DNA from 3 places in the Martinezella sp. CNPSo 3959 genome. Region 3 is predicted to be linked to each of the others. Evidence: predicted binding sites of a transcription regulator. Region 3 holds the regulator's gene; each other region holds the start of a gene.
The links. The regulator LexA, encoded in region 3, represses DNA repair genes until DNA is damaged. The targets are predictions, from matches to a motif close to TGTTCNNNNTGTGTTCNG.
Positions count from the first base shown of each region.

Region 1: AC13RE_RS04130 (ribonuclease T2 family protein) is a predicted target of LexA. The motif match lies at 2,609-2,626, and genes of this name have one in related genera.
Region 2: AC13RE_RS13910 (PA0069 family radical SAM protein) is a predicted target of LexA. The motif match lies at 1,898-1,915, and genes of this name have one in related genera.

Region 1 covers NZ_JBXSOV010000001.1:818,324-825,558, forward strand. Annotated here, with positions in the region: gene ettA (energy-dependent translational throttle protein EttA) at 74-1,723, opposite strand; gene AC13RE_RS04130 (ribonuclease T2 family protein) at 1,849-2,595, opposite strand; gene AC13RE_RS04135 (alpha/beta hydrolase) at 2,761-3,693, shown strand; gene AC13RE_RS04140 (DMT family transporter) at 3,713-4,672, shown strand; gene caiB (succinate--glutarate CoA-transferase) at 4,687-5,889, shown strand; gene AC13RE_RS04150 (thiamine pyrophosphate-binding protein) at 5,886-7,235, shown strand, end outside.
Region 2 covers NZ_JBXSOV010000004.1:311,310-318,544, forward strand. Annotated here, with positions in the region: gene rnhB (ribonuclease HII) at 1-564, opposite strand, end outside; gene AC13RE_RS13910 (PA0069 family radical SAM protein) at 671-1,828, opposite strand; gene AC13RE_RS13915 (glycosyl transferase) at 2,070-2,588, shown strand; gene AC13RE_RS13920 (hypothetical protein) at 2,866-3,174, shown strand; gene moaB (molybdenum cofactor biosynthesis protein B) at 3,206-3,760, opposite strand; gene AC13RE_RS13930 (4-(cytidine 5'-diphospho)-2-C-methyl-D-erythritol kinase) at 3,760-4,674, opposite strand; gene AC13RE_RS13935 (tetratricopeptide repeat protein) at 4,682-6,538, opposite strand; gene AC13RE_RS13940 (polyprenyl synthetase family protein) at 6,663-7,235, opposite strand, start outside.
Region 3 covers NZ_JBXSOV010000001.1:169,440-176,674, reverse strand. Annotated here, with positions in the region: gene pdhA (pyruvate dehydrogenase (acetyl-transferring) E1 component subunit alpha) at 1-105, opposite strand, end outside; gene AC13RE_RS00940 (FtsB family cell division protein) at 262-573, opposite strand; gene eno (phosphopyruvate hydratase) at 793-2,067, opposite strand; gene kdsA (3-deoxy-8-phosphooctulonate synthase) at 2,216-3,055, opposite strand; gene AC13RE_RS00925 (VOC family protein) at 3,052-3,939, opposite strand; gene lexA (transcriptional repressor LexA) at 4,358-5,080, shown strand; gene AC13RE_RS00915 (ComEC/Rec2 family competence protein) at 5,061-7,235, opposite strand, start outside.

The sequences.
Region 1 (7,235 bases), 650 kb from region 3:
ATATCGAGGGCGATTGCTACATAAACGAAAACCCCGGACAAGCCGGGGTTTTCAAAAGAGCCAAACCGAGAGCTCAGCGTGTCAGGCGCTTATGCGCCTGGCTGCCCGGATTGAGAGCATCGGGGCCGAGACGGCGGATCTTGTCCTGCTCGTAATCTTCGAAATTGCCTTCGAACCATTCGACATGGCCTTCGCCTTCAAAGGCCAGGATGTGCGTGGCCAGGCGGTCGAGGAACATGCGGTCGTGGCTAATGATGATGGCGCAGCCGGCGAAGTTTTCGAGCGCGCTTTCCAGCGCCGCCAGCGTTTCCGTATCGAGGTCGTTGGTTGGTTCGTCGAGCAGAAGCACGTTGCCGCCAGCCTTCAACATCTTGGCCAGGTGAACGCGGTTGCGCTGACCGCCAGAGAGATTGCCAACCTTCTGCTGCTGGTCGCCGCCCTTGAAGTTAAAGGCGCCGCAATAAGCGCGCGAGTTCATGTCGAACTTGCCGAGCTTGATGACTTCGGCGCCGCCGGAGATTTCCTCCCATACCGTCTTATTGCCGTCAAGCGCATCGCGGCTCTGGTCGACATAGCTGAGATGCACCGTCTCGCCGATGCGGACCGTGCCGGCATCCGGCTTTTCCTGCCCGGTGATCATCTTGAACAGGGTCGTCTTGCCGGCGCCGTTCGGGCCAATGATGCCAACGATACCGCCGGGCGGCAGCTTGATCGACAGATCGTTGATCAGCGTGCGGCCTTCGAAGCCCTTGGTGATGCCCTCCATCTCGATCACCACCTGGCCGAGACGCTCGCTGACCGGAATGATGATCTGCGCATCACCGGGACGCTGATTTTCGGCAGCATCGACCAGCTGTTCGTAAGCGTTGATACGCGCCTTGGACTTGGCCTGGCGGGCCTTCGGGCTGGAGGCAATCCATTCCTGTTCGCGGCTGATCGCCTTCTGGCGGCCAGCTTCTTCGCGGGCTTCCTGCTGCATGCGCTTGGCCTTGGCCCGCAGATAGGCGGAATAGTTGCCTTCGTAGGGAATGCCGCGACCGCGGTCGAGTTCGAGAATCCAGCCGGTAACATTGTCGAGGAAGTAGCGGTCGTGGGTGATCATCATCACGGCGCCCGGATAATCGCGCAGGTGCTTTTCCAGCCAGGCAATGGTCTCAGCGTCGAGATGGTTGGTCGGTTCGTCGAGCAGCAGCAGGTCCGGCTGCGAGAGAAGCAGGCGACACAGTGCGATACGGCGGCGCTCACCGCCTGAAAGGCTGGTGACTTCGGCATCGCGCGGCGGGCAGCACAAGGCTTCCATCGCCATCTCCACCTGGCTTTCCAGATCCCAGAGGTTCTGGCTGTCGATGATATCCTGGAGCTTGGCGCCCTCTTCCGCGGTCTCGTCGGAATAGTTCATCATCAATTCGTTGTAGCGATTGAGGATTTCGGTTTTCTTGGCAACGCCTTCCATGACGTTTTCGAAAACCGTCTTGTTGGGATCGAGCTGAGGCTCCTGCGCCAGGTAGCCGATGGTGGCGCCTTCGGCCAGCCAGGCTTCGCCGGTATATTCCTTGTCGAGGCCGGCCATGATGCGCAGCACGGTCGATTTACCTGCACCGTTCGGGCCGAGAATACCGATCTTGGCATCGGGGTAGAACGAGAGATGTATATTCTCGAGAATCTTCTTGGCGCCATAGGACTTATTCAGACCGGCCATATGATAAATGAACTGACGTGCCATAGCTTGGGTTGCTCCACGGGCGAATAGCGTTGCGATTTGTGCCGCTATGTAGGCGAAACCCCGCCCTCGGGCAACGGCGAAACCTTGTCCGAGGGCATTATCCGTGTCAGAAAGGCCGTATTTTCTCAGAAACCGGCCGCGTCCACCACACCCCGATCACAGCCGAAGGAGGTGCTGCCGGCCCCCTGGATCAGTTTGGCGAGCCGCGGCTCACTTCCCTGCTGGGGATCGATCGCATCTTCGGAGAGACCGATGGTCAGCTCCGAAATCATTCGGACATCGCCGACGCGGCGGCAGCTCATCTTGATGCGCGCATTGGCGCCCTCGCCGAAGCTCTGGTCAAAGGCTGCCTTGATGCTTTCGGCATCCAGCTCCTTGCCGATATTCTGCGCAAAGAGTTCGCGCACGGCAGACGTATTGAGTTCGGCAATCAGACCGGCGGCGATGGAGAAATATTGGTCGGCGCTGAGCTTCGTGCAGGTGCCGTGCTTGATCCATTCATGCCGTTCCAGGCCGGATTGAGTGCCTGGCATTGCCTTATCCAGCTTCGCCTTCACGTCTTGGGAAAGCTGCACGGCAGGCAGATCCTTCCAGTCGCGGCCACGATCCGCCTGCTTCAGATCCTCGGAAACATCGCAATATTCCTGCCGCATCGGCCAGAGGCCATGCAGGGAAAAATTCGTGGCATCATGATTGTCCGACGACTGGTTCCGGCATTCCGCCTTCTTCTGGTTCGTCTGACAAAATGCCGGCTCCCAGCTCGCCGCCAGGATAAAGCGCGTCCGTCCGCGGCTATGTTCCTGAGCCATGGCGCTCGCCGCCGTTCCGACCGAAAGAAGTACAACTGCAAATACTCGAAGCCACTGCTTCATTCCTGCCTCCAACTAGAACATTATGGGAACAAATAAGCAGTTTGAGCGAGCAGGCGCAATCCTGAATCACGGCGCTCGGAAAGATTTATTTCTGTGAGCTTTATCACCTATCCATTGCAATCGAGCGAGGGATGACCTTTCGTCTAACAGGGGAGGAACAAATATATGTTCGCCGAGACGCAGCGCCTGAAAAGTCCGACAGGCGCAACCCTTGCCTATCATCATTTGCCGGCGGCAACCGATGCTCGCGGCATCCTGCTGATATCGCACGGCCTCGCCGAGCATTCCCGCCGATACGAGGCCTTCGCGGATACGATGGCGGGCCGAGGCTTTCATGTCTATGCTCACGATCATCGCGGCCATGGCGAGACCATCGCTCACGACGCGCCGATTGGCCGCTTTGCGCGAAGAGATGGAGTGGGATTGGTCATCGCCGATGTGCTCGCCATGCGCGAGCTTGCCGCAAGCGCCCATCCCGGCGTGCCAATCATCCTGTTCGGGCATTCCATGGGCGGATTGATCAGCCTGAACACCGTCGTCACGCACCCCGACAAGTTCGATGCCGTCACAGTCTGGAATTCCAATTTCAATCCAGGCCTCGCGGGCCGCGCCGCTCAACTCATCCTCAAAACGGAGCGCATGTTCAAGGGATCGGACGTCCCGAGCGGGCCGCTGCCGAAACTGACCTTCGGCACCTGGGGACAATCGATCGCCAACCGCCGCACGGATTTCGACTGGCTCTCGCGCATTCCCGAGCAGGTGGACAAATATATCGCCGATCCGCTTTGCGGCTTTGATGCCTCTGTCTCGCTCTGGCTCGACCTATTCGAGTTGACCTTCCGGGCGCCGCAAAGAACCTATCTCGACCGCCTCCGGCGCGACCTGCCGATCCATCTCGTCGGCGGCGGCAAGGATCCGGCGACGGACAATGCGAAAGCGATTTCCTGGCTGGCAAACCATTTGAAAAGAGCCGGTTTCTCTCGTATTACCATCGAGATCTATCCCGACATGCGGCACGAGACGCTCAACGAAATCGGTGCCGAAGAAGCCATTTCCAACTTCGCCGACTGGTGCAAGAGGATAGCGGCAAACAACTGATTCTCATGGGAATTCCACAATGAACACCTCCAGCGGCTCCTCGGCGCGATTGCCGCAATCGGAGCTGACCTTCGGTTTGGTGACGATGTTTCTCTCCGTCGTCCTCTCGCCAGTCATGGATATCTTCTCCAAGCTCGCGGCGATCACGATTCCGCCGGGCGAAGTGACCGCCGCACGCTTCATCTTCCAGGCTCTTTTTGCGCTCCCCATGATGGCAATGCGCGGGAAATGGGGCGCGTGGAGTTGGCGACGCAGCGGCGTCCATGCCATCCGTGCCGCCGTGCTCACGCTGTCCATGGTGTCGTTCGTGACCACGCTGCAGGTGATGGAAGTGGCCGATGCCATTGCCATCTTCTTCGTCGAGCCGATGATGCTCACCATCCTCAGCAGCGTCTTCCTGAAGGAAACCATCGGCTGGCGGCGCTATACCGCCTGTGCCGTGGGCTTTTTCGGCGCGATGCTGATCATCCAGCCAAGCTTTCAGGAAGTCGGCTTTTTCGCCTTGCTTCCTATCGTCACCGCGTTTTGCGTCGCCGTTTACGTCATGATCACGCGGGTGGTCTCCCATAGCGAGGACGCATGGTCGATGCAGTTCCAGACGGCTTTATGGGGGACCGGCATCAGCGTGGTCCTGCTTGCCATCGGTCGAACGGCGGGATCTACAATCCTCGATCCGGTCATTCCGGATCTGATGGCCACGCTCTATCTGCTCGGCGTTGGTGTTACTGCAGCAGCGGCGGGTATCCTCACGGTATATGCCTATCGCGCCGTGCCGGCCTCGACACTTGCGCCGCTGCAGTATTTCGAGATCGTTTCCGCCACGATCTTCGGCTGGCTCGTCTTCGACAATTTCCCGGATGCGATCAAATGGCTCGGCATTCTCATCATCACCGGCTCCGGCCTCTACATTCTCTGGCGCGAGCGGCGCTTTGCTTCCAAGCCGGTATCCGATACATCTGAAACTGCATTCACGCCGTAAGCGAGTGGATCGACATGACAGACCAGAAAACCAAGAAACCTCCGCTGTCCGGTATTCGTGTCATAGAGCTTGCTCGCGTTCTCGCCGGCCCCTGGGCGGGGCAGATGCTGGCCGACCTCGGCGCCGATGTCATCAAGGTGGAAAATCCCGATGGCGGCGACGACACCCGCCAATGGGGTCCGCCCTTCGTCGAAGGCAAGGATGGCGAAAATCTCTCTGCTGCCTATTATCACTCCGCCAATCGCGGCAAGCGCTCCATCACCGCCGATCTCAAGACCGAAGAAGGTCAGGAATTGGTGCGCCGGCTGGTAAAAACAGCCGATGTGGTGGTCGAGAATTTCAAGCTCGGTGGCCTCGTCAAATACGGGCTGGATTACGAAAGCCTGAGGAAGATCAATCCCCGCATCGTCTATTGCTCGATCACCGGCTTCGGGCAGACCGGCCCCTATGCCAGTCTCGCGGGCTACGACTATATCGTTCAGGGCATGTCCGGCTTCATGTCGATCACAGGCGAGCCGGATGGCCAGCCGATGAAGGCCGGTGTCGCAATCGCCGATATCTTCACCGGCATCTATGCCGTATCGGCAATCGAGGCCGCCCTGATCCATGCGCTGAAGACGGGGGAAGGACAACTCATCGACATGGCACTGCTCGATGTACAATCCGCAGTGCTCGCCAATCAGAACATGAACTATCTGATTTCGGGTAAGCCGCCCGTGCGGCTCGGCAACGCCCATCCCAACATCTCGCCCTATGAAGTCGTGCCCACCGCCGACGGCTATCTCATTCTCGCTGTCGGCAATGACGGTCAGTTCCGCCGCCTATGCACCATTCTCGGCATGGAAACCAATGCCGATGACGAGCGCTATGCGACCAACAAGGCCCGCGTTGCCAACCGCAGCGAGGTTCGGGCTTTCATCTCGGCCGAAACGCTGAAGTGGAACAAAGCAGAGCTGCTGGAAGCCTGCAAGGCCAACGCCGTACCGGCCGGCGCCATCAACACAATCGAGGATATGTTCGCCGATCCGCAGATTGTGGCGCGCGGCCTGAGGATCGATCTCGAGGATAGCGCCGGCACTGTCATTCCGAGCGTCCGCACGCCGATCGTGCTATCGGAAACGCCGTTGACCTATACGCGGCCGAGCCCGCGTCTCGGCGAACATCAGGAGGACGTTCTGGCCGAATTGGCCGAACTGGAGGGGAAGGCGAGGAGATGAAGCGAACGGGCGGGCAACTTATCGTCGAGGCTTTGAAGGCCAATGGTGTGCAGCGCATGTCCTGCGTGCCGGGCGAGAGCTTTCTCGCCGTGCTCGATGCCCTGCATGACAGCGATATCAAGGTACTCGTCTGCCGCCAGGAAGGCGGCGCGGCGATGATGGCGGATACCTGGGGCGGATTGACCGGCGAGCCGGGCATTTGCATGGTCACCCGCGGTCCCGGCGCCACAAACGCCTCTGCCGGCCTTCATATCGCACGGCAGGATTCGATCCCGATGATCCTGTTCATCGGCCAGGTCCAGCGCGATGCCCGCGAACGCGAAGCTTTTCAGGAGGTGGAATTTCGCCGCGCCTTTACCGAATTCGCCAAATGGGTCGGGGAGATCGATGATGCCGCCCGCATTCCGGAATTCGTCACCCGCGCCTTCGCGGTCGCGACGTCTGGGCGTCCCGGTCCAGTCGTGTTGACCCTGCCGGAAGACATGCTGCGCGATGAGGTCGAGGCGCCGCGAGCGCTGCCCTATATGCCGGTCGCTGCCCATCCCGGCCGAGGCCAAATTGCCGAGCTCCGTCAGCGCCTCGCCGCCTCAGAAAGGCCGATGGTAATCCTCGGCGGCACGCGGTGGACCGAAGAAGCGGTTGCCGGCATCAGGCAATTCGCCGAGCGTTTCAAGCTGCCGGTCGGCTGCTCCTTCCGCCGGCAGATGCTGTTCGACCATCTGCATCCCAATTATGCCGGCGATGTCGGCATCGGCATCAACCCGGCGCTGGCAAAGGAAATCAAAGAGGCGGATCTGCTGATCCTTCTCGGCGGCCGCCTCTCCGAAATGCCTTCCTCCGGCTACACGCTGGTCGATATCCCCTACCCGCGCCAAAAGCTCGTCCATATCCATCCCGACCCTTCGGAGCTTGGGCGGGTCTATCGGCCGGACCTGGCCATTTGTGCCAGCCCAGCGGATTTCGTTGCGGCTCTGGCAGAACTCGATGCGCCAACCGTAACACCGTGGGCCGAACGCACGGAACGCATGCACGCGGCCTATCTCGCCTGGTCGAAAACACCGGAAAAGAGCCCCGGCGCCGTCCATATGGGCCGCATCATGGATTGGATCGAAGCCAATACGGCCGATGATGCGATCTTCACCAATGGCGCCGGCAATTATGCCACCTGGCTTCACCGCTTCCACCGCTTCCGCCGCTTCAACACGCAGGCGGCTCCGACGTCGGGCTCGATGGGCTATGGTCTGCCGGCCGCGGTTGCGGCAAAACAGCTCTTTCCCGAGCGCGAAGTCATCTGCTTTGCCGGCGACGGCTGCTTCATGATGCATGGCCAGGAATTTGCAACCGCT
Region 2 (7,235 bases), on a different contig from region 3:
GCCGGCATGGGCTGCGAAACCATAGGCTGGAAAGACAATGCTCGCGCGCGCCATCATCCGGTCGCGGGTCACTTTGGCGACGATCGATGCGGCAGCGATGGAGAAGGAACGCGTGTCTCCCTTGACGACGGCCTTTCCCGGGCATGCAAGCCCGGCTGGCACATCGAGCCCATCGGTCAGCACATAGCTTGCCGGCACGGCCAGTCCGCAAATGGCACGGCGCATCGCATCGAGGCTTGCCTTGCGGATATCGGTCGTGTCGATACGACCGGCACTCGACGAGGCGATAGAGACCGTTGCTGTTGCGAGAATCTCCACGAACAGCTCTTCGCGCCTGGCCGCGGTCAGCTGTTTGGAATCGTTGAGCCCTTGCGGGATCCGCTCAGGGTCGAGAATGACGGCGGCGGCGACCACCGGTCCGGCAAGCGGCCCCCGGCCAGCCTCATCTGCCCCGGCGACAGGCCAATGCCCGGCCCGGCGCGCAATCAGCTCCAGCTCAAACGTCGGAACGAGCGGGGCGTCCTCGAAAAGCATTGGAGAATCGGGTGATGTGCTGCGTGTCATGCGGCGAAGCTCGCACACCACCCGATCTCCTGCAAGCCCCCGGTGGATCAGGGCGGCGAACCGGGGGGGCTTTTCCAGCGGGGTCAGGGAAAACCCGCAAGGAATATCAAAGCAGCGACAACTGGACGCCGCTGCCATCTGGCGGCACGAACAGATCGTCGCGCAAAGCGATATTGCGGCGCGTAAGCTCGAGCCGGCGCGTCGCCATTTCGAAGCGACGGCTGATCTGCCAGGCATAAGGCCCGGCACCCTTCATGCGCTTGCCGAACTCCGCATCATAATCCTTGCCGCCGCGCATCGAGCGGATCAGCGACATGACGTGGCGATAGCGATCCGGATAATGCTGCAGCAGCCAATCGCGAAAGAGCGGGCTCACCTCCAGCGGCAGCCGCAAAATGACATAGCTTGCCTCCTGCGCGCCGGCTGCCTTGCCCGCATCGAGAATGCGCTCGATTTCATGATCGTTGAGGGCAGGGATAATCGGCGCCACCATGATCGCGGTGCGGATGCCGGCCTCGTTCAAAGCCTGGATCGCCTCCAGCCGCCGTGGCGGCGTCGCCGCCCGCGGCTCCATGGTGCGCGCGAGCTTGCGGTCGAGCGTCGTCACCGACAATCCCACCCGCACAAGGTTCTTGGCAGCCATCTCCTTTAGAATGTCGATATCGCGCATGACCAGCGCCGATTTGGTGACGATAGCAACGGGATGGTTCGCCCGGTTCAGCACTTCGAGGATTTGGCGCATGATCCGCCATTCCTTCTCGATCGGCTGGTAGGGGTCGGTATTCGTCCCTATGGCGATAACGCGCGGCTTGTAGCCCGGCTTTGCGAGTTCGCGTTCCAGAAGCTTGGCTGCATCCGGCTTGGCAAACAGCTTCGATTCGAAATCCAACCCCGCCGAAAGGCCCATATAGGCATGCGTCGGCCGCGCGAAGCAGTAGATGCAGCCGTGCTCGCAGCCGCGATAAGGGTTGATCGATCGATCGAAGGGTATGTCGGGCGATTCGTTACGGGTAATGGCCGTGCGCGGCTTCTCCACTTGCACTTCGGTTTTGAAAGGCGGCAGCTCTTCCCAGCTCTGCCAGCCGTCGTCGAAAGCCTCGCGTTGCTGCGGCTCGAACCGGCCGCTCGGGTTCAATCCGGCCCCGCGTCCGCGCCGACGCTCGACGTCGACCCTGAGACCGGAATCGGCGATCAAAGCGTTGGCAACGTCTGCCGTATTGGCAGGCGCGAAAGCGGCCTGCCCTGCAAGGGACTGCTCGTTCATCGGTAGCTCCAGGGCGGTTTATGCCATCGCACGCCGCGTCTAAGATGATTAAATTCCTATCCGACAAATGAGAACATTGCAAGAACAAAAATCCGAAATCACCATTTTCCACCTTGTTGAGAGGAGGTATTTGGCGATACCGGCGGCGAGCGTTTCCGGCGGCATATGATGCTTTTCTTAAACGTTTGGAGCCGAAGGTTGGGTGCTGGCAATAAATTATGCGCCGCTCTATAAATGGGCAATGTTGACGGTCATCATCGAATGCCAGGATCACGAACCGGAACTGGCGCAGACATTGGCGGCATTGGTGGCAGGCGCGGTCGAGGGGCTGGTCAGCGACGTGGTCGTGCTCGATCACGGTTCGAGTGATGGCACATCGAAAGTCGCAGATGCCGCCGGCTGCCGCTTTTACTCGCAGTGGGATATCAAGGACATATTGCGGGCGGCCCGCGGCGAATGGCTGTTGCTGGTCGAGCCGGGCGCGCGGCCGCAAGCGGGCTGGATCGACGAGGTCGCCGAATATGTCTCCCTGAACAAAGGCCCGGCGCGGTTTACGGCGTCCCGCGGCTATCGGCGCCCCTTTCTGAAGCGGATCGGCCGCCGTTCGCCGCCATTGGAGTTGGGCCTGCTGCTTTCGAAGCACCAGGCCGTCGCGATCGCCAGGTCGGGAATGCAGCTCGCGGAATTTGCCAAGGGCCAGAAGGGCCGCAGGCTTTCAAGCGAACTCATTCCCTCCTGGGTGGCGCGCGCAGCGCGATAGGGCCTAGAACATTTCCGCTTTCCTTCGGATCGCGAAAACGCTCTATCTTCTTGTTTTTACGCAGCTCCGGACGCAAAACCGCTTCGCACTTTTGCTGGAGCTGCTCTAGCGTTCCGCAGATTCCATTTGTAAACGCGGGAATAGCTGCGATAATTCGTGTGTGGCGGCACCTTACGCGTGTCGCGTTGGTGACCGACCATGAAGATGCCGATATCAGGCGGAACTGGTCAGCGGAATTCTCCTTTTTCGCCGGGATTTCGGCGAAAGGAGGTGCGTTATGAAACGCACGATGCTCTACCGCTTCATGGCAACTCTCTTCGTTGCAAGTGCAATTCTTTTCCCCGGCATTGCCGCCGCTCAGGTAACCTTGGCCTGTGCCAAGCGCGTCGATATCGTCGCGTTTCTTGGCGACCATCTTTCGGAAAAGCTTTCGGCTGTCGGCAAGCTCGATCAAAGCACGATCGTTGAGATCTATGCTGCTGAGAGCGGCAACTGGACACTGCTGATGAGCGACATATCCGGCCGGAGCTGCATCATACTCAGCGGCGATTCCTGGGAATCAATTCCTGTCCTGCCGAAAGCATGACCGCCACGCAAGATCGCAGCGAGCGGAAGACCTATCTCGAGCCGGCGCCGCGCTTTAGATGCTCGTCGAGGCGCGGCATGATCTCCACGAAATTGCAGGGCATGTGGCGATAGTCGAGCTGCGCCTTCAAGATGCCGTCCCAGGCATCCTTGCAGGCGCCGGGAGAGCCCGGCAACACGAAGATGAAGGTGGCATTGGCCACACCGCCTGTCGCCCGTGACTGGATCGTCGCCGTGCCGATCTTGTCGTAGGAGATGCGATGGAAGACTTCCGAAAACCCATCCATCCGCTTCTCAAACAATGGCTCCAACGCTTCCGGCGTAACATCGCGGCCGGTAAAGCCCGTGCCGCCGGTGGTGATGACGACATCGACCGCATCGTCCTTGGTCCAGGCTTCCACCTGCGTGCGGATGCGCTCCCTGTCGTCGGGAACGATGGCGCGGGCAGCAAGCCTGTGGCCGGCTTCCGCAATGCGGGCAACCAGCGTATCGCCGGATTTGTCGTCGCCGAGCGTGCGCGTATCGGAAACGGTCAGCACGGCGATGCCGACGGGAATGAAGGATCTTTCGTTGACTGGACCTGCCATCATGCCTCTCCCGCGATCGTCTCCGTTACCTGGAAATACCAGTCCGGCTTCTGTCTGTGAAGCGAGGCGGCGGCTTTCTTCGCCCGTTCGGCATCGGCGAAGATGCCGAAACAGGTGGCGCCCGAGCCCGACATGCGCGTCAGGATCGGGGATTCGCTTTCGATCAGGCCGGAAAGCACGCCAATCTCGCCGCAGATCGAGCGCGCCGGCGGTTCGAGATCGTTGCGCAGGGCCTTGATCGTGTCGATCCATTCGCCTTGACCCCGCGGCATTTGCGACGGAAACAGCAATGGCGGATTATCCTTGCGCGACAATTGGCGGAACACGTCGGGCGTGGAGACGCCGACGAGCGGATTGCCGAGAACCATCGGAAAAGAAGGAAAGGAAGGCAGCAAATCTATCGCCTCGCCAATTCCACGCGCAATCAGCGGTCGGCTCGAAAGACACATCGGCACATCGGCGCCAAGCTTCAGGGCGATCGTTTTGAGGGTGCCTTCAGACAGGCTGAGGCGCCAGAGCCGCATGAGCCCACGCAATGCCGCCGCCGCATCCGCCGAACCGCCGCCGATGCCCGATGCGATCGGCAGGTTTTTTTCCAGATGAATATGGACGGCGGGAGCATCGAGACCGGATGAATTGGCTGCCTGGCGCAAGAGATCGCGCGCCTTGAGCACGAGATTGTCGCCAGCCTCGGCATCGGCGGAAAGCAACGGGCCGAACCGTCCCGAAAGGCTGAAATCGTCATCCGCACTTGCGCGAAAGAAAAGACGATCGCCGTGGCGGGCAAAGCTGACGAGCATGTCCAGCAGATGATAGCCATCGGCGCGGCGGCCGGTGACGTGCAGCGCAAGATTGATCTTTGCGGGCGCTTCTTCCGTAAGGTCGAAATCACCCGCTGCCAAGATCGTGCTCATGGAAGTCTTAGGACTTCTTGTCGACCGGCGCCGGAGCGTTCGTGTCGGGCGAGGGGGCGGGCGCTGGATCGGGCTGCTTGCTCTTGTCGACGGTCTTTGGATCGTTGTCGAGTGGCGGCAAGCCCTTCTCGACCTTCTCCTTGATCTTCGGAATATCGGCCTCTTCCGGCTTCGAGGCGAGCGCCCGATTCCACTGATAGACGGCTTCGAGCTTGCGGTTGACGCGCCAGTAGGCGTCACCGAGGTGGTCATTGATCGTCGGATCGCCCGCCTTGAGCTGTGCCGCCCGCTCCAGTTCGCTCACGGCATCGTCGAAACGGTTGAGGCGGAAATAGGCCCAGCCAAGCGAATCGACGATATAGCCGTCGTCCGGCCTGAGATCGACGGCCTTCTTGATCATGTTCAGACCCTGGTCGAGGTTCATGTTCATGTCGACCCAGGAATAGCCGAGATAGTTCAGCACCTGCGGCTGATCCGGATTGAGCTCAAGCGCCCTCTTGAAGTTCGGCTCGGCATCCGCCCACTTCTTCAGCCGCTCATAGGCAATGCCGCGCTGGAAGAACACCGCCCAGTCGCTGCGCTTCGGCACGGGGCCGATGATCTGTACGGCCTTATCGTAATTGTCGGCCATGGCCTGGAAGTCCTTGGCATCCGAAAGGACGCTGCCATAGGCGAGATAGCTGCGGACATCGTTGGGATCGGAATCGATCAGCGCCTTCAGATGCTTGCGTGCATCGTCGACTTTACCTGCCTGGGCGAGCGCAAGGCCGAGCTGCAGCTCGGAGATGCGAGCCATTGGCGAGTCATCGGGCACCTTCTTGTAGAAGCCGATCGCACGATCGGTCTGCTCCTGCTTTTCGGCCAGCCCGCCGAGCAGCACCAGCGTATCGGCAGCTTTGGGGTCGAGAGAATTGGCAATCTGCAGATAGAGCGAGACGACATCCTCGGCCCCGTCGCGGTTCAGCGCGGCACCGATGGTGAAGAGAACGGCGGCCGCACCCTCGCTGGCATTGGTGACCTGCTGGCCCGGCGTATCACCCTTGCTGATGCTGTCGCGCAGCGCATTCAATGGAGCATAATTGCTGACGAGATTGTCACCGACGGAGATTGCATCCAGGGCCTTCTGCTTGTCGCCGGCCTTGGCTTCGAGGCGGGCGAGCGCCATGACGGCGCGCATGAACGTATCGGGAGCCGTCGCTCCGCCCGTCTTGTCGAGGATCGCATCGTTGAGGTGCGAGCGTGCCGATTTCAGGTCGCCCATCGTCAGTGCGATGGCACCGGCATGATAGTTCTTGAAGATGTTGAACCAATCCGGGCCCTTCATCTTGTCGATCATCGAGATGGCTTCCTTGCCCCGGCCGGATCCGGCGCGAGCCCAGGCGGCGAGCAGATTGGTCATCATCCGGTCGAGATCGTTCGGACCGTTATACTTGAGGATTTCCTGGGCGGTACGGTATTCGTGACGGCGAATGGCATCCATGCCGCGCACGATGGTGGTCACGCGTTCGACGGAAGGGTCGCTCTTCAGCTCGTTGGCGTATTTGACGCCTTCTTCCAGATTGCCGTTCAGCAGCAGCGAGATCATCAGCCGCTGGCGGATTTCGGGATTGCTCGGGTCGATCATCAGCGCCTTTTTGTAGAGCGCGATGGCAGTATTGTAGTCGTGATCGACATCGGCGGTGCGGGCGGCGAGGAAAGCGCCTGCGAAGGTATCGACACTATCCGTATCGAAGGCGACCGGGGCGCTGGCCTCCGGTGCTGCCGCCGGCTTATCATCGGCGCGCGCGACATTCAGGGCGGACACCGAAAGGACCGCCGCCAAGGCTACGCCCGAGAGGAAACGGATGGCAAGTCTCTGCCGCATTAGAAAGCCTTTCATCAAGGGACAGCCGGCGAAGACCGCCGGCGGCATAAAGCGTTCGTGTCAACTGATTCACAACAGGATGGCTTTTTTGAAGCGGCCCTGCAACAAATTCAGGCCGCCGCCATCAATTAACGCGTTCGATGCAGAAATCGATCACTTCCAGAAGTGCCGATTTCCAAGGCGTTTCCGGCAGGGGTGCCAGGGCGTCGCGCGCGATGGTGCCGTAATGGACGGCACGGGCAATTGTGTCGGCCAGCGCGCCATATTTCGTGATCAGGCCGAGAGCCTTCTCGAGATTCTCGTCGCTGTTGTTGCCGGTTTCGATGGCCTCGCGCCAGAAGGCGCGCTCCTTCTCCGTGCCGCGGCGATAGGCGAGAATCACCGGCAGCGTGATCTTGCCCTCGCGGAAATCGTCGCCGACATTCTTACCGAGATCGGCGGCCTTGCCGCCGTAGTCGAGCGCGTCGTCGACGAGCTGGAAGGCGAGGCCGAGATTGGTGCCGTAGGACTTCAGCGCATTGCGCTCCGCCTTGCCGGCATTGGCGACGATCGGGCCGACTTCAGCTGCAGCGGCAAAGAGCGCTGCGGTCTTGGCGCGGATGACCGAGAGATAATCGTCTTCCGTCGTCTCCATGTTCTTGGAAACGGAAAGCTGCAGCACCTCGCCTTCGGCGATGACGCAGGCGGCCGAAGAGAG
Region 3 (7,235 bases):
CTCCGCATCACGATCGAAATCTGCGATCGGGCCGCCATTGGTTTCCTTGGCAGGCCTTGATGCTGTTTTACGGCTGGAAACGGTCGCGTTCTTTCGCGGCGCCATTCAACCCTCCCTGTGTGAGTAGCCTCGTTTTTGGTGAGGCGTAACATAGGGAAGATTGTCCGCCACAGCAATGCTATAATTGCATGGCTCATATTCATTGCAAGTTATTGATCTAACTCACAAAAATGCAATTAACCGGAATTCGGTTAATTGTGGCTATTTATTGAAGATGACGATCTCGTTCGTCTTGGAATAGGTCAACTGATAGCGCGCATATTGATCGAGCATATCCTTATCCAGAGAGCCGTCGCTCAACAGCGCGACCTCCTTTTCAAGGTGCTCGCGCCTGGCGACAAGATCAGCCAACTCCTTGGCACGGTCGACGCGGCGCCGCTCGAAAACCTCGGTCGCCTTCAGGCCGTAATCGCCATGAATGCAATGATAACCGAAGTAGCTCACAAAAGCGATGGTGATGGCGGGAAGGATGAGACGGCCGAACCTTCTCTTCTTATGATACTTTGTCCACATACTCGCTCGTCACGCTCTGGCTTTACGCGATCTCCTCAAAGCCTATTCGGCCCAAACAAGATCACATGAAATCAAATACCTGGAGCCAAGATAACCGGCAGAGATTAACCGTCCGTTGACTCTAACTGCCAGGGCCAACAAAAAACCGCGCCCGAAGGCGCGGTTCGATCCAAGCGAACAATCTGGCCGCAGACCCGTGCGGATCCAAGGCTTCAGATATCAGCCACGAAGAATGGAGCGGCCGGCATATTTTGCCTGCGGGCCGAGCGCTTCCTCGATACGGATGAGCTGGTTGTACTTGGCAAGACGGTCCGAACGCGACAGCGAGCCGGTCTTGATCTGGCCGCAGTTGGTGGCAACGGCAAGATCGGCGATCGTGGAATCTTCCGTTTCGCCGGAGCGGTGCGACATGACGGCGGTGTAGTTCGCCTTGTGCGCAGTTTCCACGGCGTCGAGGGTCTCGGTCAGCGAGCCGATCTGGTTGACCTTGACGAGGATCGAGTTGGCTACACCCATGCCGATGCCATCGCGCAGGCGGGCAGAGTTGGTGACGAACAGATCGTCGCCGACGAGCTGCGTCTTCTTGCCGATGAGGTCGGTCAGCGTCTTCCAGCCTTCCCAATCGTCTTCAGCCATGCCGTCTTCGATCGAAACGATCGGATACTTGGCGGCGAGTTCTGCGAGGTATTCAGCCATGGCGCCGGATTCCAGCGTACGGCCTTCGCCTTCAAGAACGTACTTGCCGTCCTTGAAGAATTCGGTCGAGGCGCAATCGAGGCCGAGAGCGATTTCTTCGCCCGGCTTGTAGCCCGCCTTCTCGATCGACTTCATGATGAAGTCGAGAGCTGCAGGCGCGCTGGAAAGGCCCGGTGCGAAACCGCCTTCGTCGCCGACGTTGGTGTTGTGGCCTTGCGATGCCAGTTCCTTCTTCAGAACGTGGAAGACTTCCGAACCCATGCGGACGGCTTCGCGGATCGAGTCGGCGCCGATCGGCAGGATCATGAATTCCTGGAAGTCGATCGGGTTGTCGGCATGAGCGCCACCGTTGATGATGTTCATCATCGGAACCGGCAGCAGGCGGGCGTGAGCGCCGCCGACATAACGGTAGAGCGGCAGGTTGGCACTCTGGGCAGCAGCCTTGGCAACGGCGAGCGAGACGCCGAGGATGGCATTGGCGCCAAGGCGCGACTTGTTCGGCGTGCCATCGAGCTCGATCATGATGTTGTCGAGCTGGATCTGGTTTTCGGCATCCATGCCGCCGATCGCATCGAAGATTTCCGAATTGACGGCTTCGACGGCCTTCTCGACACCCTTGCCATGGTAGCGCTTGCCGCCATCGCGAAGCTCGACGGCTTCATGTGCGCCGGTCGACGCACCCGACGGAACCGCCGCGCGGCCCAAGCTGCCGTCTTCGAGGTAGACATCGACTTCAACGGTCGGATTGCCACGGCTGTCGAGAATCTCGCGGGCGATAATGTCGGTGATTGCGGTCATGATAGCTCCCTGCTCGCTGGTTTATAAATCGATTTAAATCGTCTTAATCGAAGGCGCGGAAATTTCAATGGCGATCCGCGCCGCGATTTGGCACTCCTACAGGCCCGTAACGCAAGTTCATGTCAGCCTGTTGAATGCCGGCTACGTTTCAGGCCTTGGCGATAGCGTCGAAGGCCAGCAGCTTTTCCAGAAGCCGCGGCATATCCTTCAGATAGACCATGTTCGGGCCATCGGACGGTGCATTGTCCGGGTCCTCATGTGTCTCGACAAAAACACCGGCGACGCCGACAGCGACCGCGGCGCGTGCCAGCGTCTCGACGAACCGGCGATCGCCGCCGGTCGAACCGCCCTGCCCGCCTGGCTGCTGCACGGAATGGGTCGCGTCGAAGATGACGGGCGCGCCCATCGCCGCCATGATCGGCAGCGAGCGCATATCCGAGACCAGCGTATTATAGCCAAAGGAGGCGCCGCGCTCGCAAAGAAGAATATTCGGATTGCCGCTTTCGTTCAGCTTGGCAAGCACGTTCTTCATATCCCATGGCGCCAGGAACTGGCCTTTCTTGACGTTGACCACGCGGCCAGTCTTGGCAGCGGCAACCAGAAGGTCTGTCTGGCGCGACAGGAAGGCCGGGATCTGCAGGATATCGACCGTCTTGGCAACGATGGCGCACTGCTCTTCCGTGTGGATGTCGGTCAGGACGGGAAAGCCATATTCCTTCTTGAGGTCGGCAAAAATTTCCAAGGCCTTCTCCAGGCCGATGCCGCGCTTGCCCGACAGCGATGTGCGGTTCGCCTTGTCGAAGGAGGACTTGTAGATAAGGCCGATGCCGAGCTTGCCGCAGAGTTCCTTCAGCACGCCGGCAATCATAAAGGCATGATCGCGGCTTTCCATCTGACAGGGGCCGGCGATCAGCGACAGCTTTGCAGTATTGGAAAAAAGGACCTTGGAGGCACCCTCGCCGACGGTGACTTCGGAATTTGTGCTCATTTTGTCTCCTCAAAGGCGAACAATGCGCCCTGACCGGGCGCCAACCTCGCCAATAGACGATTGTTCTTACGCGTATAGGTGACGCCGTTAGCAGTGAAATGCGACGATGTCACGGAAAGATCGCGTGTTTTGAAAAGGATTGCCCGCGCCCTGAGCCCCGGATCAGTCGTGCGAACAGGCAGATCATAGAACGCCTCCATGCCTTCCGGCGTCAAAATCTCCAGATCGGCGTTGGCCGCCTTGATGGTCAAGCCGAAGGAATGCTCCGTTATTTGCGGGCTGCCGACAACGTCTTCGAAGAAGCGGCGATAGACGGCCGGTTGCGGCGCGCAAAGCGCTACCCGCGCAATGCCGGTCACGCCGTTCTCGTGACGCTCAAGCACGCTGCGGTCAGCCGGCAGCGGATTGATGCGCTGACAGCAGAAGGCGAGAAAGTCTGGCGCGCGCAGATCAGCGGCAAAGGCGAGACGAAAGCCGGCCGTGGTTTCCGTTCCGTCCGGCATCTTCATCGGACGGGAAAAATCCAGCATTCGCCCAGCGGAAATCGCCGCCGCGTTGAAGCGCTCGTCATCCGCCACCGCATCATCCGTGCCGAACACCACGGCCGAAAAACCATCTTCCCCCACCCGGAAACGATAAGCCTGATCGCGCGCGACGAAAACATTGCCGTCCAAAATGCTCTTCTCGCACTGCTCCGGAGATGCCACGCTCAGGGGTTCGAGATAGGTTTTATCGGCAAAGAAGACGCAGGCGTTCTGCGTGCCAAAGGGATGACGCGCATCCGGAGCCACCGTGAAACCGAGCTTGCCGAGGCGTTCGCGCGCCAGAGCGATATTGACGGTCGGCAGCACGAGATGATCCAGCGGGTGCGGTGACGAAATCATGGTTCCTCCTATCTGCCTTTGGCAGCAGATTTGCGCCCTTCCCCCGCGTAATTCAAGATAGGAGCATGGAACACTCAACGCACAGGGACAGGACCGAAAGCAATCTCACAAACGTGATTGCTGATTCTTACCGTCAACGCGTGTGGCCAATGACGTCCAATATGGATCCGCTTCTTGAATACGCCGACCGAGCAGCAAAGCCCGAGAACGGAAATGGCGATATTTTCTATATTTTTCAAATGGTTGCGGCCTATATAACGTCTCAACATCCTAAGCCGACCCATTCGTAAGTCGTAATTATTTAACTGACACTACAAGGCTTTACCGAAATTTAAGCACTTGCGGAACACATATGGAACATATAGTGTCCGTTCTGGATTTGTTTCACGGCTTTTCTTGATTCTGGGGTTCCAAGACGATGTTGACGCGCAAGCAGCAGGAACTGCTTCTCTTCATTCACGAACGCATGAAGGAATCCGGTGTTCCGCCGTCCTTCGACGAGATGAAGGATGCATTGGATTTGGCATCCAAATCCGGTATCCATCGTCTGATCACGGCGCTGGAGGAGCGCGGCTTTATCCGCCGGCTGCCGAACAGGGCCAGGGCTCTCGAAGTCATCAAGCTCCCGGATGCTTATAATCCCAGCCTTCAGCCGCGTCGCGGCTTTTCGCCGAGCGTCATCGAGGGCAGCCTCGGCAAGCCGCAGCCCGTTGCCCCGCCCGCTCCGTCGAAGGTGGCAAATGACGATCACAACGGCTCGGCGTCCGTACCGGTGATGGGTCGCATCGCAGCCGGCGTTCCGATCTCGGCCATCCAGAACAATACGCACGACATTACCGTTCCCGCCGACATGCTCGGCTCCGGCGAACATTATGCGCTTGAAGTTCGAGGGGATTCGATGATCGACGCCGGAATTTTCGACGGCGATACGGTCATTATCCGCAATTCGACCACGGCCAATCCCGGCGATATCGTCGTTGCACTCGTCGACGATGAAGAAGCTACCTTGAAGCGCTTCCGTCGCAAGGGTGCCTCCATCGCGCTGGAAGCCGCGAACCCAGCCTATGAAACCCGCATCTTCGGGCCAGATCGCGTCAAGGTTCAGGGCAAGCTCGTCGGCCTTATTCGTCGCTATCACTGACCGGTGAATTGTCCGGGACTGGCGGCGCCTTTGCAATTGGCGCGTCGAATTTGCCGGTGCGCCAATCATAGGTTCGATGCCTGGTCCATGGGCGCTGCGGGTTATTGAATGCGGCGGATATAATGGGTGTGTCTGAGGTAAGCACCATTTCAATGGAGCCGGTTTTGCGCAATGTCGCACCGGTTATGAGCGTTGCTCCGGAACGGCAATGATCCAGCCGCAGCCGGATTGGCGTCACGACAATGCTCCCGGTGTCGCAAGCCGCGGGCAGATAGGCCGCGTTCTCGATGGTGACCAATATCGCGCCGTTTTCGAGCATGGCGACACACCATGCTCCCTTCTGACAGGCAAAGCTGCCTTGCATGGTGCGGTCCAAAGCTTCTTCCATTGCGGTGCGGACCGCCTTCTCCTCCTCGTTACTTAGTCGCTTGTGCCGATCCGTCTTGCTGATCTGCGGAAGCCGGCTATCGGTCGGAAGCATGGTCGGCGGTTGATGTTCGGCTGCGACCAGTGCTTTTTGCCATTGCTCGAAGATGAAGGCCTGCGGTCTCTCGCGATTGGTGGCGAGGATATCATCCTGGCGCAAGGCAACCAGAATACCATCTTCCGAGATCATCAGATCCGGCTTCGGCACACCAGAGCCGAACGCGGCCACACCGACAGATGACAGCAGCAGCAACAGGCCCAGATGGCGAAGCCGGGTCCGCAACATGCTCATGATCAGGAAGCCGGCGATGAAAGTCGGCATCAGCCAGCTGGGCTGGCGGCCGAAAGTGATATCACCTCCCCACCCAGCCACCGTTTTTGCAATAGCGATCACAAGCTCCAGTCCCTCTCCGGTGACTTTCCAGAACGGTCCATCGATTCCGAAAGGCATCAGCAGCATCGCCATCATACCGAAGGGCATGACGATGAAAGAGACGACGGGCATGGCCGCAAGGTTGGCAGCAAGTCCATATGTCGCCAACCGGTGAAAGTGCTCGATCGAGAAGATGGCCGTCGACGCACCGCCGATGAACGAGGTCGACATCACGCCTCCAAAGAAGCGTGTGACGAACAGTAGCGGACTTAACAGACGGATGCGCGGCAGGATGTTTTCGCGATGCCGCCGTCGTTTCCAGAGCGAATAGCCTGATACCAGCGCCAGCGTTGCGGCGTAAGACATCTGGAAACTCGGACCGAGTACCTGAGACGGTGACAAGACCAGGATGACGATGGCTGAGAGCGCCACATTGCGCAAGCTGATGGATGGCCTGTCGAAAAGCACGGCCACCAGCATGATCGCCATCATGATGAAGGCGCGCTCGGCGGAGACGCCGAATCCGGAAATGAGGTAATAGGCCGTTACCGTTAGAAGCGCGCCGAAGGCTGCGAACTTCTTCGTCGGCCAGGCCTGGACGACACCGGGAAACAGGCTGAACAAATAGCGCAGACCGACATAGAAGATGCCGGCCGACAGCGCCATGTTGAGGCCGGAAATTGCAATGATGTGGGTCAGGCCGGCAATTCTCAGGGCTTCGGTCGTATCCTTCGAGATCGCACGTCGCTCATCGGTGACAAGTGCTGCTGCAAAGGCGCCGGTGTCTCCAGGCAAGGTTTGCCTGATGCGGTCGCCGATGCTGTTGCGCAGGCCAGCGAGCCAGATATCGGCCGCATCCAGTAACGAGCCGGCAGCATCGTCACCGGATGGCGACAATAATTCCGGCGTTCCGTAGGCAAAGCCATTCGCGCCGATGCCGTTGAAATAAGAGCTGAAAGCGAAATCGTTAAGACCCGTCAATGCCGGTCCGGCCGGAGGTGTCAGGCGCGCCCTGCCCCGGATCCGATCCCCCAGATCGAACGACTCCGCCTGCTTGCGCACGAAGACCGTAACCCGCTGGGGTGCGCGGCGGATAGAGGGTTTTTCCGTCGCCTCGACGCGGACGACATAGCGCCAGCGCCCATTGTCATAGGATTCCCGTCGCTCGATCTGCCCGGTCACGGTCGTCGTCACGGCCGAGTCGAGCATGACGGTGGAAACCCGCCAACTTTCCCACTGGGCCAGCGCCATGCCCAGGCAGATGAGCATACCGGCGAAAAGTGTGTGATGAAGCAGCCTGCCCGCATCGCGCTTTAGCAAAAAACCCAAAGCAAACAGAACGAGGCCTGCGAGAAA